2 regions of the Aeromicrobium sp. WCS2018Hpa-31 genome follow, and region 2 is predicted to be linked to the other one. Evidence: predicted binding sites of a transcription regulator. Region 2 holds the regulator's gene; the other holds the start of a gene.
What was found. Region 2 encodes HrcA, which represses chaperone genes, less so after heat shock. Its sites were predicted from a motif close to TTGGCACTCGNNNNNNNCGAGTGCCAA; they were not measured.
Positions count from the first base shown of each region.

Region 1: groES (co-chaperone GroES) is a predicted target of HrcA. The motif match lies at 2,445-2,471, and genes of this name have one in related genera.

Region 1 covers NZ_JAVTJF010000002.1:240,074-247,456, reverse strand. Annotated here, with positions in the region: gene RQG84_RS03370 (hypothetical protein) at 1-134, opposite strand, end outside; gene groL (chaperonin GroEL) at 243-1,847, opposite strand; gene groES (co-chaperone GroES) at 2,035-2,328, opposite strand; gene RQG84_RS03355 (THUMP-like domain-containing protein) at 2,557-3,726, shown strand; gene RQG84_RS03350 (5-oxoprolinase subunit PxpA) at 3,764-4,453, shown strand; gene RQG84_RS03345 (allophanate hydrolase subunit 1) at 4,450-5,058, shown strand; gene RQG84_RS03340 (biotin-dependent carboxyltransferase family protein) at 5,055-5,930, shown strand; gene RQG84_RS03335 (tryptophan 2,3-dioxygenase family protein) at 5,973-6,809, shown strand; gene RQG84_RS03330 (hypothetical protein) at 7,218-7,383, opposite strand, start outside.
Region 2 covers NZ_JAVTJF010000004.1:292,859-300,241, reverse strand. Annotated here, with positions in the region: gene hemW (radical SAM family heme chaperone HemW) at 1-799, shown strand, start outside; gene RQG84_RS07175 (CHAP domain-containing protein) at 959-1,831, shown strand; gene RQG84_RS07170 (DUF3097 domain-containing protein) at 1,870-2,718, opposite strand; gene RQG84_RS07165 (hypothetical protein) at 2,711-3,142, opposite strand; gene hrcA (heat-inducible transcriptional repressor HrcA) at 3,265-4,302, shown strand; gene dnaJ (molecular chaperone DnaJ) at 4,319-5,473, shown strand; gene RQG84_RS07150 (histidine triad nucleotide-binding protein) at 5,493-5,834, shown strand; gene RQG84_RS07145 (PhoH family protein) at 5,937-6,953, shown strand; gene ybeY (rRNA maturation RNase YbeY) at 6,931-7,383, shown strand, end outside.

The sequences.
Region 1 (7,383 bases), on a different contig from region 2:
TCGGCCTTGCTGAACGGTCGCACCCAGCAGAACATCGCCTTCTCGACGAACCAGGCGCGGTTGCCCCAGCTGGTGCGCTCGGCGACCTCCGGAAGTGCCAGGCACAGACGCTCGACGTCCTCGACGGTGGCCATGCGATCACGGTGCGGGTTGGCCGGCGGCGCGTCAAGCACGGGCGGGAACGACGACGGCGCCCACCCCCGAGGGGGCGGGCGCCGTCGACAGCGCGTCGGTGCGACGACTCAGTGGTTGTGCCCGGCGTGGGCGTCACCCTCGTCGTCGGCCGGCTTCTCGGCCACCAGGGTCTCGGTGGTGAGCAGCATGGCGGTGATGGACGCGGCGTTGGCCAGCGCGGAGCGCGTGACCTTGACCGGGTCGAGGATGCCCTGCGCGATGAGGTCGCCGTACTGGTCGGTGGCGGCGTTGTAGCCCTCACCGGACTCGCGGACCTTCGACACGACGACCTCGCCGGAGACGCCGCCGTTGCGGGCGATCCACTCCAGCGGGGCGTCGGCACCCTTGCGCACGATGCGCACGCCGACGGCCTCGTCACCGGTGAGCCCGAGGTCGCCCTCGAGCACCGAGACGGCGTGGACGAGGGCGGAGCCGCCACCGGCGACGATGCCCTCCTCGATGGCCGCGCGGGTCGCCGAGACGGCGTCCTCGATGCGGTGCTTCTTCTCCTTGAGCTCGACCTCGGTGGCCGCGCCGACCTGGATCACGCACACGCCGCCGGCCAGCTTCGCGAGACGCTCCTGGAGCTTCTCGCGGTCCCAGTCGGAGTCGGTGAGCTCGATCTCGGCCTTGATCTGGTTGACCCGGCCCTCGACCTCGGCGGTCTCGCCGCCGCCGTCGATGATCGTCGTGTCGTCCTTGGTGACGACGACGCGACGGGCGGTGCCGAGCACCTCGAGGCCGACCTGGTCGAGCTTGAGGCCGACGTCGGGCGTGACGACCGTGGCGCCGGTGAGCGTCGCGATGTCCTGCAGCATGGCCTTGCGGCGGTCACCGAACGCGGGCGCCTTGACGGCGACCGAGGTGAAGGTGCCGCGGATCTTGTTGACGACCAGCGTGCTGAGCGCCTCGCCCTCGACGTCCTCGGCGATGATGAACAGGCTCTTGCCCGCGCCGATGACCTTCTCCAGGAGCGGGAGCAGCTCGGCGACCGAGCTGATCTTGCCCTGGTTGACGAGCACGTACGGGTCGTCGAGGACGGACTCCATGCGCTCGGTGTCGGTGACCATGTACGGCGAGAGGTAGCCCTTGTCGAACTGCATGCCCTCGGTGAAGTCGAGCTGCGTGCCGAGCGTGTTGGACTCCTCGACGGTGATGACGCCGTCCTTGCCGACCTTGTCGAACGCCTCGGCGATGAGCTCGCCGATGTGCGCGTCGCGCGAGGAGACGGTGGCGACGTCGGTCATGTCCTTGATGTCGTCGACGTCGCGGGCGATCTCGTGCAGCTTCTCGCTGACGGCCTTGACCGCGGCCTCGATGCCCTTCTTCAGGCCGACCGGGTTGGCGCCGGCGGCCACGGCGCGCAGGCCCTCGTGGACCATCGCCTGGGCGAGCACGGTGGCCGTGGTGGTGCCGTCACCGGCGACGTCGTTCGTCTTGGTGGCGACCTCCTTGGCCAGCTGGGCTCCGAGGTTCTCGAACGGGTCGTCGAGCTCGACCTCACGGGCGACGGTGACACCGTCGTTCGTGATCGTGGGGGCGCCCCACTTCTTGTCGAGCACGACGTAGCGGCCCTTGGGGCCGAGGGTGACCTTGACGGTGTTCGCGAGGGCGTCGACGCCCCGCTCGAGGGCGCGGCGTGCGTCCTCGTCGAACTCGAGGATCTTGGGCATGTGATGCCTTCCTACGCATGGATCAGATGGGGTGCCCGGCGAGTGCCGGACAGAGAGTCAGCGACCGGGGCTCAGCAGCCACGGTCCTGAGGTGGATGGGACCCGACCGGCAAGGCGCGCGAGCGACGGCGACCCGTTCTTGGTCGCCGAGCGAGCAGCAACGCCGCCGGTCGGGAGCCCAGGCACCTTAGGAGACGACGGCGAGGACGTCGCGGGCCGAGAGGATGAGGAACTCCTCGCCCGAGTACTTGACCTCGGTTCCGCCGTACTTGCTGAAGATGACCTTGTCGCCGACGTTGACGTCGAGCGGGACGCGGTTGCCGGAGTCGTCGATGCGACCGGGGCCCACGGCCACGACCTCACCCTCCTGCGGCTTCTCCTGGGCGGTGTCCGGGATGACGAGTCCGGATGCGGTGGTCTGCTCGGCCTCGACGGCCTTGATGACGAGACGATCCTCGAGCGGCTTGATGGTGACCGACACTGGTCGACCTCCCCTTCAACGTTGGTGGAATGACGGATGGAACGTGATGGGTGTGCACGCCGTCGCGGGGGTCGTGCACGGTTGGCAGTCTCGGTACCCGAGTGCCAGTTCCGAATCTAGCACTCACCCCTACTGAGTGCTAAAGGGTGTTCGCCGTCGGCGGACGCTCGTTCCTCCGCCGACCTGCGACGAGGGAGCGCCGTTCGTCGCGGCTGGTTGGATGGGCGCGTGGACCTGGCGACGTTCGAGCGGCTGCAGACCGACGAGGGACGGGCGCTGGTGGCCGAGGTGCACGAGCGGGCCGGGGTCGAGTCCGACCTCGCCCTGGGCACGCGGTTGCGCCGCACCCACGACGTCGAGCTGGTGGCGGCCGCCGTGACGCAGAACCACCTGCGCGGGCTCGCGCGCACCAAGCTGGGCGACGACGCGGCTCGGATGTTCTTCACCCACGAGGCGCTGCAGCAGGCCACCCGCGGCTCGGTGGCCCGGCTGCGTGCCGAGCGCCTCGCCGGCACGGGTGCCCCGGCGGCACTCGACCTGGGCTGCGGCATCGGCTCGGACCTGCTCGCGCTCGCTCGCGCCGGCCTGCGGGTCCGGGGCGTGGAGCGTGACCCGGTGCGTGCCGCCATCGCCCGCGCCAACCTGGCCGCCCTCGACCTCGACGGCGAGGTGCTCTGCGCCGACGCCGCCGACGTGGACCCGATGGACGACGAGGTGGTGTTCCTCGACCCCGCCCGACGCGACGACCGGGGCCGGGTGTTCGACCCCGAGGCGATGAGCCCGCCGTGGTCGGTCGTGGCGGCGCACCTGGCCGGTCACGCGGTCGTGAAGACCCTCCCGGGCATCCCGCACGCGCTGGTCCCCACCGGCGTGGAGGCGCAGTGGGTCAGCGACGGCGGCGACCTGGTGGAGGCGTGCCTGTGGGGCGCCGGCCTCGACCTGGCCGACCGCGCTCCGCGTCGCGCCACGGCCCTGCCCGGCGGAGACGACCTGGCCGGCGACGGCGCACCCGGCGACGTCGGCGAGCTGGGAGGCTGGCTGCACGAGCCGGACGACGCGGTGATCCGCGCCGGTCTCGTCGGAGGCCTGGCGGAGCGGATCGACGGCCAGCTGGTGGACCCGCGCATCGCGTGGGTGACCACGGACGTCGACGTGCGCCACCCGCTCGCCCGCTCGTTCCGCGTGCTGCAGGAACTGCCCTACCGCGAGAAGCAGCTCAAGGCCGCGCTCGTGGCGCTCGACGTCGGCACCCTGACGATCAAGAAGCGCGGCGTCGACGTGGTGCCCGAGCAGCTGGTCCGCCGCCTGCGGCTCAAGGGGTCCGTGCGCGCCACCGTGGTGCTGACCCGGGTGGACGACAAGGCCGTCGCCCTGCTGGTCGACCCGCTCCCCCGCTGAGCCGTCCGGCACCCCGCGCGGGTCCTAGGGTGGAGGCGTGCGGATCGACCTGAACGCCGACGTCGCGGAGTCGGCCGACGACCTGGCCCTGCTCGACGTCGTCACGAGCGCGAACGTGTGCTGCGGCGCCTACGCCGGCGGCGAGGAGCTCATGCTCGATGCGTGCGAGCGCGCGGTCGAGCGTGGCGTCGCGATCGGTGCGCAGGTGGGCTACCTCGATCGCGAGGGCTTCGGCCGACGCCCCCAGGAGCCGGCCACGGACGAGCTCGTCGACGAGCTGCGAGCCCAGATCGACCTGCTCGCCGAGGTGGCCGACGCCGTGGGCGGCCGCGTGGCCTACGTCAAGCCGCACGGCGCGCTGTACAACACCGTCGTGCACGACGAGCGGCAGGCGACGGCCGTGGTCGAGGCCGTGGGACCGTACGGACTTCCGCTCCTCGGGCTGCCCGGCGCCGTCTCGCTGCGGCTCGCCGCCACCGAGGGGCTCCCGACCGTCGCCGAGGGCTTCGCCGACCGCGCGTACACCGCCGCCGGGACCCTCGTCCCGCGTGACCAGCCGGGCGCGGTGCTGGGCGACGTCGACGAGGTCGTGTCCCAGGCGCTGCGCCTCGCCGGCCAGGTCGACTCGCTGTGCGTGCACGGCGACTCCCCCGATGCGCTCGCCCTCGTCCGGGCCGTGCGCGCCGCCCTGGCGGAGGCCGGGCACGAGGTCGGACCGTTCGTGTGAGGGTGCTCGCGTGCGGGGAGGACGCCGTGGTCCTGGACTGCGACGACCTCGACGAGGCACGCCGTCGCCATGCGGCGCTGGTCGACCACCCCGACGTCGTGGAGGCCGTGCTGGGGGCGCGCACCGTGCTCCTGCGCGGTCGGCCGTCGACGATGCGAGCGCTGGCCCGCAGCGTCCCTCCGGCGCCCACGACGGCGACGTCCGGCGCGCGTGAGCACGTGGTCGACGTCGTCTACGACGGGCCGGACCTCGACGCCGTGGCCGAGGCGACTCAGATGAGCGTCGAGGCCGTGGTGGGCGCGCACACCGCGACACCCTGGACCGTCGCGTTCGGCGGGTTCGCGCCCGGGTTCGCCTACCTCGTCGACGGCGACCCGAGGCTCACCGTCCCCCGCAAGGACACGCCACGGCCACGGGTTCCCGCCGGTGCCGTGGCCCTGGCCGGCGGGTTCAGCGGCGTCTACCCGAGGGAGTCGCCCGGCGGCTGGCAGCTGGTCGGACGCACCGACGTGGTGCTGTTCGACGTCGAGCGCTCCCCTGCAGCACTGCTCGCACCGGGCGACACCGTCCGCTTCCGCGCCGTCGGTCCCGGGAGTCCGCCGTGAGCCTGGTCGTCGTGCACCCCGGGCCTCTCACGCTCGTGCAGGACGACGGCCGACCCGGGATGGCGGCGCAGGGAGTCGGCGCCGCGGGAGCCTTCGACCGGCGCGCCCTCCACCAGGCGCGCACCCTCGTCGGCGACGCGTCCGGCACCGCCGTCCTGGAGGCGCTCGGAGGCGGCCTCGAGCTGCGGGCCACGTCCGAGCACGTCGTCGCCGTGACGGGGGCGGTCGGGCCGGTGCTGGTCGACGGTGCTCCGGTCGAGCACGGTCGTGCGGTGCGCCTGGGCGCCGGGCGGCACCTGGCGGTCGCCCCGTTCGGCCACGGCCTGCGCGGCTACGTGGCGGTCGCCGGTGGCATCGACGTGCCTTCGACCCTGGGTTCGCGCAGCGCCGACACCCTCAGCCGGCTCGGACCACCGGCGCTGTCCGCCGGTGACGAGCTCGCCGTCGGGGAACCGCTCCAGGACCCGCCCGACGTCGCCCCCGTCCCGAGCCTGCTGACCCCCGGCACCACCACGGTCGACGTGGTGCTCGGGCCGCGCGACGACTGGTTCACGCCCGACGCCCTGGCCGCGTTCCTCGGCACCGGCTGGGTCGTGTCCGAGCGGTCGGACCGCATCGGCGTCCGGCTGGACCACCGTGCTCCCGGCCGCACCGGCCTCGAGCGGGCCGTCGACGGGGAGCTGCCCAGCGAGCCGTGCGTGCGCGGCAGCGTGCAGGTGACGTCGGCCGGGCTCCCGGTCGTGCTCGGGCCCGACCATCCCGTCACCGGCGGCTACCCGGTCATCGGGGTGGTCACCGGCCGTGGCCTCGACCGCCTCGCGCAGGTGCGCCCGGGCGAGACCGTGCGCTTCCGCCGGCACACCCTGCCCTGACCGCGGCGCGGCCCGACCCGCGTCTGGGGCACCATCGAGGGCATGAGGCCCACCCACCGACCCGTCGAGGACGGCGTCGCCACCGACCTGGCGGGCGAGTCGACGTACGGCTCCTACCTGCGCCTGGACCTGCTGCTCGCCGCACAGCAGCCGGTCACCGACCACCACGACGAGATGCTCTTCGTCGTCCAGCACCAGGTGACCGAGCTGTGGCTCAAGCAGCTGGTGCACGAGCTGCGCTCGGCCATCGCGCTGATCGACGCCGACGAGCTCGCCCACGCGCTCAAGCGGCTGGCTCGCGTGAAGGCCGTCCAGCGGCAGATGTTCGAGCAGTGGGGCGTGCTCGAGACCCTGACGCCGGTCGAGTACCTGCAGTTCCGCGACGCGCTCGGCAAGGCGTCGGGGTTCCAGTCGGCGCAGTACCGGACGGTGGAGTTCCTGCTCGGCAACAAGACACCGGCGATGGTCAAGGTGTTCGACCACGAGCCCGAGACCCAGGCGGAGCTGGCCGCCGACCTCGCCGCGCCGAGCCTCTACGACGCCTTCCTGGCCCACCTGGCCCGCCAGGGCCACGACGTGCCGGCCGCGGTGCTCGAGCGCGACCTCGCGCAGCCCTACGAGCCGCACCCCGGCGTCGTGGAGGTGTTCCGTCGCGTCTACGCCGACCCCGAGCGCCACTGGGAGGTCTACGAGACGTGCGAGGAGCTCGTCGACGTCGAGGAGGGGTTCCACCTCTGGCGGTTCCGCCACCTCAAGACGGTGCAGCGGATCATCGGCCACAAGCGCGGCACCGGAGGATCGAGCGGCACGTCCTTCCTGCAGCGCGCGCTCGAGCTCACGTTCTTCCCCGAGCTGCAGGACGTCCGCACCGCGCTCTGACCGAGCGGCGGCGGGGGTGCCCTTCGGCTGCGTCGGCTGCAGGGGTGCCCTGCGGCTGCGTCGGCTGCGGTCCTCGTCGTGGCGGCCTCCGAAAGGGCCTCGACCGGAGCGGGACCAGCGGGCTGGCGGGCCTTGCCGGGCTTCGGCATAGTTCTTGGACACTTCCGGGGCGTTTCGTGCGACCAGAGTGCCCCGGAACTGTCCGAAACGGCGGTCGCCGGCGTTCTGACGCGTTGAGGTCGATTTCCGGCGCAGAGATCGACATCAACGCGTCAAACCGCGGAGGCCGGGCCCGGGGAGCTCGGGCGGCCCGGCGCCCCTGCTCCGTCGAGGCCTCTCGGAGGCCGCCGCCGGACCCCGCTGCGCCGACGCAGCCGGCCGATCGGGCGGGTTCGCGGTGGTTCGACCTCAGGGCTGGTCGTCGTAGGACCACGCGACGTCGTCGCGGACCACCCGCGCCGGCACCCCGGCGACCACGCTGTGGGCCGGGACCTTCTGGCCACGCACCACCGACCGCATCGCCACGACGGCGCCGTCGCCGACGTCGGCGTGACCGGTCACCACGGCGTCCTTG
Region 2 (7,383 bases):
GGCACGCCTGCGCGAGGGCGGCTTCACCCGCATCTCCTTCGGGGTGCAGTCCGCCGTGCCGCACGTGCTCGCCACGCTGGACCGGACGCACGACCCCGCCCGTGTCCCCGACGCGGTGCGCTGGGCCCGGGAGGCCGGGTTCGAGCAGGTGAGCCTCGACCTCATCTACGGCACGCCGGGTGAGTCGATGGACGACTGGCGGACGAGCCTGGAGCAGGCGGTCTCCCTCGAGCCCGACCACGTCAGCGCCTACGCGCTCATCGTGGAGGACGGGACGGCCTTCGCGCGCAAGGTCCGGCGCGGCGAGGTGGTCATGCCCGACGACGACGAGACCGCCGACAAGTACCTGCTCGCCGACGCGACCCTCACCGCAGCGGGCCTGGGTTGGTACGAGCTGTCGAACTGGGCTCGCGACGAGGCCGCGCAGTGCCGCCACAACCTGCTGTACTGGCACGGCGCCGAGTGGTGGGGCGTGGGTCCGGGCGCGCACTCCTACGTCGACCGGCGGCGCTGGTGGAACGTCAAGCATCCTGCCGCCTACGCACAGCGACTGGCTGCGGGCGAGCCTGTCGAGGCCGACGGTGAGGACATCGACGCCCCCACGGCCGCCCTCGAACGGATCATGCTGGAGATCCGGCTGAGGTCCGGCCTGCCCGTGGCGGCGCTCGACCCCTCGGTGCGGGCGCAGGTGCCGGTGCTCGCCGCGCGCGGTCTGCTCGACGTCGTGGACGAGCGTCTCGTGCTCACCCTGGAGGGCCGCCTGCTCGCCGACGCCGTGGTCCGGGACCTCACGGACTAGGACGCCCGCCCCAGTCCGAAGGGACTTTCGTCATTCGGATGGCATGACCTAGGACACGGTCCTACGGTGCTCCTGGGAGCAAGGAACAAACTCGGGGGAGTTGGCGAGGGAGCAATGCGCATCGCGCATTGGCCAGCTCTGATCAGCATGCTGATCGGCATGGCCATCATCAGTGTGCCGACGTCTGCGGACGCGGCACCACGCACCGTGCTGTGCACGGGGTACAAGCAGTGCGCCGCCAAGGGGTACACCCACGGCGGCTACGCGTCGGTCCGGTCGCGGTCGTACTGGAACATGACGCCCGGTCGCAGCTGCACGAACTACGTCGCGTACCGACTCACCAAGAACCGACTGGTCGCGCGACCGCCCGGCACCGACGCCGCCCTCACGTGGGGCGCGGCCGCGCGAGCCGCCGGACTGCGGGTCAGCACGTCGGCACCACGCCGCGGCGACGTGGCCTGGTGGAAGGCCAACCGAGCACTCGCCGGCAAGAAGGGGCACGTCGCCGTCGTGGAGCGGGTCCGTGCGGACGGTTCCATCGTCGTCTCCGAGGACAACATGAACCGGACCTTCATGTGGCGCACCGTGCGACGAGGGTCGGGGTGGCCGTCCGGCTTCATCCGCTACCCCACGTCAGACGGGTCGCCGTCGGGCGTCCTGGAGTCGCTCGAGGCGACGGACGGCATGGTGGCGGTGCGCGGTGCGGCGAGCGAGCCCGACCGCTGGGGACGCCCGGTCGCCTACACGGTCGCGCTGGGGGCGCCGCTGGACCGGGCGCCGGCGGAGACCTTCACGTTCTCCTCCGCCTACTTCCGGTTCTCGTGGCGACGCACCGTCCAGGTGCGCGGCGAGCTGCGCGCCTACCTGTACGCCCACAACGCCTCCGGCACCAGGGGCAAGGACGTGCTGCTCGGCGTGGCCGACCTGGAGGTGCGGGACGACGGAACCACTCGGGGCGTCGCCGTGCCACGAGCGGACTGGCTCGACGACGTGGTCGCCCCGGTGCTCGGGCCGGTGGTCGGGCCGGGCTGACGGTCCCCGTCGGTGGGCCTCGGGAGACGCCGTGCCGCTCAGGGAGCGGTGACGAAGTCGATGAGCTCCTCGACCCGGCCCAGGAACTCCGGCTCCAGGTCGGTCCACGACCGGACGCGCGAGAGGATGTGCTGCCACGCGCGAGCGATGTCGGCCTGCTCGGCGTGCGGCCAGCCGAAGGCCGCGCAGATCCCACGCTTCCACTCGATGCTGCGCGGGACCACGGGCCAGGCGTCCACGCCGAGACGTCCCGGCTTCACGGCCTGCCACACGTCGACGTAGGGATGCCCGACGACGAGCACGTGGTCGCGGTCCGAGAGCCTCGCGGCGATGCGCGACTCCTTGGACCCCGGGACGAGGTGGTCGACGAGGATGCCGAGGCGACGGTCGGGACCGGGGTCGAAGTCGTCGACGACCCCGACGAGGTCGTCGACGCCGTGCAGCATCTCCACGGCCACGCCCTCCACCCGAAGGTCGTCGCCCCACACCTTCTCGACGAGCTCGGCGTCGTGCTTGCCCTCGACGAGGATCCGGCTGGGCAGGGCGACCCGTGCACGCTGTCCGGTGACCGCACGCGACCCGGACGCGGTGCGGGCCACGGCCTTGGGTGCCGCCGCGACCGGAGCGACGAGCACGACCGGCTTTCCCTCCAGGAGGAAGCCCGGTCCGAGCGGGAACGACTTGCGGCGCAGGTGGCGGTCCTCCAGCATCACCATGCCGAGGTCGCGCTCCACGCGGACGACCTCGCCGACCCACCCCGAGGTGACCTCCTCGACCACGATGCCGAGGTCGGCGGGGGCCTCGGTGGAGCGACCGCGCGGGGGAGCCTTCCAGTCGCCGGCCAGCACGTCCTGTCCGTAACGCCCCGGGTGCCTGGCCTCAGCCATGCAGCACCCCGAGCAGCGTCTGGTGGAAGTCCTCCAGGTCCTCGCGGGTGATGGGTCCGCTGCTGGTGAGGATGCGGGTCGACGGGCGGGTGAGCCCGACGGCGAGGTCCACGGCGGCCGGCCAGCTGGGCGTGACGGCCGACGGGACCGCGTCGAGCGGGGGAACGAGGTCGCCGAGCGCCACCACGTCGCCGTCGGGGACGACGAGCACCAGCTCGCCGCCCAGGGGGCCGTGGCCCAGGTGAACCACCTCGACGAACAGGTCGCCGAGGTCGGCGGCCCAGACCGAGCTGAGGGTGCCGCCGCGCGACTCGTGCATGAGGAAGGTGCCGTCGGAGAGGGTGACCCGACGAGGTCGGTAGGTGAGGGTACGCGTGGTGCCCGTGACCGAGACGACCTCTCCCTCGCTCCCGATTGCTCCCACCTCGTTAGACTGGCACTTGCCCTGGGTGAGTGCCAAAGCGCCACGCCGCGTCGTCGTGCCCCGTCTGCGCGCCCCGGGGCCGTCACGACCCAGCAGGCCCGATCAGCAGAGAGGAGACCGCCGTGCCGGAGGACCGAAGACTCGCCTCTGACGACCGTCGCCTCGAGGTGCTGCGCGCCATCGTCGAGGACTACGTCGAGACCCAGGAGCCCGTGGGCTCCCGGGCGCTCGTGGAGCGGCACCAGCTCGGTGTCTCGCCGGCGACCATCCGCAACGACATGGCGGCCCTGGAGGACGACGGCTACATCGCGCAGCCGCACACGAGCGCGGGCCGGGTGCCCACCGACAAGGGCTACCGGCTGTTCGTCGACCGGCTGTCCCAGGTGAAGGCGCTCTCGACGCCCGAGCGACGCGCCATCGAGACCTTCCTCGGGGGAGCGGTCGACGTCGACGACGTCGTGCAGCGCAGCGTCAAGGTGCTGGCCCAGCTGACCAACCAGGTCGCGATCGTGCAGTACCCGTCGCTGACCCGCTCCACCGTGCGCCACGTCGAGGTCGTCGCGCTCGAGCACGCACGCGTGCTGCTCGTGGTGATCACCAGCAGCGGCCGGGTGGAGCAGCGTGTCGTCGAGCTCGAGTCCACGCCGGGCGACGTGCTGCTGTCCGACGTGCGCTCCCGCATCATGACCGCCACCATCGGGCAGCGGCTGCCCGAGGCGTCGTTGCGCCTGGCCGAGGTGATCGGCACGTTCGCCGAGACCGACCGGCCTCTCGTCACGTCGGTGGTCACGACGCTCACGCACGTGTTCTCCGACGAGCGGTCCGACGAGCGCATCGCCGTGGGCGGCACCGCCAACCTGGCGCGCTTCGGCCGCGACTTCGACTCCTCGATCCGCCCCGTCCTCGAGGCGCTCGAGGAGCAGGTCGTGCTCCTGAAGCTCCTCGGCGAGGCGACCACCGACCCCACCGTGCGCATCGGCCTCGAGACCGGTAGCGAGGGACTGGCGGGCACCGCCGTCGTCTCCTCGGCGTACGGCACCCCCGAGCAGGCGCTCGCCACGTTGGGCACGCTCGGACCCACCCGCATGGACTATCCAGGAACCATGGCCGCCGTCGGCGCGGTCGCCCGCTACGTCGGGCGACAGCTGGCGGACGGCTGAACAGGACGAAGGACCAATGGCACAGGACTACTACGAGCTGCTGGGCGTGTCCCGGTCGGCGACGCCCGAGGAGCTCAAGAAGGCGTACCGCCGGCTCGCGCGCCAGCTGCACCCCGACGTGAACGACGCACCCGACGCGGCCGACCGCTTCAAGGAGGTCACGACCGCCTACGAGGTGCTCTCCGACCCGCAGAAGAAGTCGGTCTACGACCGCGGCGGCAACCCGCTCGGCGGCGGGGGCGGCGCGGGGGGCTTCGCCGGCGGCGGCTTCAGCTTCGACGACATCATGGACGCGTTCTTCGGCGGCGGGGGCAACACCCGCGGGCCGCGCTCGCGCGTCCAGCGTGGCCAGGACGCGTTGCTCCGCCTGCAGGTCGACCTCGCTGAGGCCGCGTTCGGCGTCACCCACGACATCAAGGTCGACACGGCGGTCGTGTGCACGCGCTGCGACGGCAGCGGTGCCGAGGACGACTCCGAGGCCGTCACCTGCGGCACGTGCCACGGGCACGGCGAGGTGCAGCACGTGCAGCGCACGCCGCTGGGCAGCGTCCGGACCGCCCGCCCGTGCCCGACCTGCCACGGCTTCGGCTCGGTCATCCCCGATCCGTGCCACGAGTGCAACGGCGACGGCCGGGTCCGGTCGCGTCGCTCGCTCACCGTCTCGATCCCTGCCGGCGTCGACCAGGGCACCCGCATCCAGCTGGCCGGCGAGGGCGAGGTCGGCCCCGGCGGAGGACCCCCCGGCGACCTCTACATCGAGGTCGAGGTGGCCCGTCACCCCGTCTTCACCCGCAAGGGCGACCAGCTGCGCTGCCAGGTCACCCTGCCGATGACCGCTGCGGCCCTCGGCACGCACGTCGACCTGCCGACGCTCGAGGCCGACCTGGCCGACCAGGACGGGCCCGACACCGTGGGCCTGGAGGTGCCTGCGGGCACCCAGTCCGGCGAGACCCTGACGCTGCGTGGCCAGGGCGTGCCGCGGCTGCGCGGCCCCGGTCGCGGCGACCTCGTGGTCGAGATGGTCGTCGAGACCCCGGACCGGCTCGACGACGAGCAGCGCGAGCTGCTCAAGCAGCTGGCCGAGCTGCGCGGCGAGGACCGTCCCGAGGCGCAGATGGGCTCGACGCACCGGCACGGCATGTTCGGGCGCATCAAGGACGCCTTCCGCTGAGGTGCGGTAGGAAGGAACCATGAGCCAAGACGACTGCCTGTTCTGCGCGATCGTCGCCGGTCGGGTACCCGCCGACGTGGTGGCCGAGGACGAGCACGCGCTCGCGTTCCGCGACATCAGCCCGCAGGCGCCCACCCACGTGCTGGTGATCCCGCGGGTCCACCAGCCCGACGTCGGCAGCCTCGCCGAGGCCGAGCCGGAGGCGGCGGTCGGGCTGCTGCGGCTCGCGCGTCGCGTGGCGCAGGAGGCGGGCGGCTCCTACCGACTCGTGTTCAACACCGGCGCCGACGCCCACCAGACCGTCTTCCACTGCCACGGGCACGTCCTCGCCGGCCGTGCCCTGGGCTGGCCCCCGGGCTGACGTCCCCGGGTCCCGGGGTCCTCGTCGGCCACGGGACGAGCCCGCGACGCCGGTCGTGGGTTGCGCGCGTGTCGCCTGCCCCCCGTACGATGGTGGGCAGACATGACTTCTGACTTGCCCGGGGACCAGCGACCCCACACCTTCACCGTCCCGACCAGCATCGACACCGTCGCCCTCTACGGTCCGGCCGACGCGTTCCTGCGCATCGTCGAGGACGCCTTCGACGCCACCGTGCACGCGCGCGGCAACGTCGTGACCGTCACCGGCGAGCCCGGCGAGGTGGCCCTCGTGGAGCGGCTGCTCGACGAGCTCGTCGCCATCGTGCGCACCGGCCAGGGCCTCACGGCCGAGACGGTCGAGCGCAGCATCTCGATGCTGCGCACCGAGACCCAGGAGCGCCCGGCCGAGGTGCTCAGCCTGAACATCCTGAGCAACCGTGGCCGAACCATCCGGCCCAAGACGCTCAACCAGAAGAAGTACGTCGACGCGATCGACAAGCACACGATCGTCTTCGGCATCGGCCCGGCCGGCACCGGCAAGACCTACCTCGCCATGGCCAAGGCCGTGCAGGCGCTGCAGGCCAAGGAGATCACCCGCATCATCCTCACGCGGCCCGCGGTCGAGGCGGGGGAGCGGCTGGGCTACCTGCCCGGCACGCTCAGCGAGAAGATCGACCCCTACCTGCGTCCGCTCTACGACGCGCTGCACGACATGCTCGATCCCGAGACGATCCCCAAGCTGCTCACCAGCGGGACCATCGAGATCGCGCCGCTGGCGTACATGCGCGGCCGCACCCTGCAGGACGCGTTCATCATCCTCGACGAGGCGCAGAACACCACGCCCGAGCAGATGAAGATGTTCCTCACCCGGCTCGGCTTCGGCTCCCAGATCGTCGTCACCGGCGACGTCAGCCAGGTCGACCTGCCGTCGGGCCAGAAGAGCGGTCTGCGCGTCGTGCGCGACATCCTCGCCGACGTCAAGGACATCCACTTCTCCACGCTCACGTCGCAGGACGTCGTCCGCCACAAGCTGGTCGGTCGCATCGTCGCTGCCTACGACGCCTTCGAGTCGGCGTCGGGCCCGGGGCAGGTGGACCATGAACGTCGACGTCCTCGATGAGTCGGGGCAGGGCGTCGACGTCGTCGCCCTCACCCGGCTCTGCCGGTTCGTCATGCGACGCATGCGGCTGCACCCGGCCACCGAGCTGACCGTCCGCCTGGTCGACACCGACACCATCGCCGTGCTCAACGAGCAGTGGATGGGCAAGAAGGGCCCCACCGACGTGCTCTCCTTCCCCATGGACGAGCTCTCGCCGGGCCGGCAGGACCGCGAGCCCGAGGAGGAGCCCGAGGGCTATCTCGGCGACATCGCGCTCTGCCCCCAGGTGGCGGCGCAGCAGGCCCCGGCGGCCGGGCACGATCCGTCCGACGAGATCGAGCTGCTCACCGTCCACGGCATCCTCCACCTGCTGGGCTACGACCACGCCACCGCCGAGGAGCACGCCGAGATGTTCGGCATCCAGGGTCGTCTGCTCCTGGAGTGGCAACGA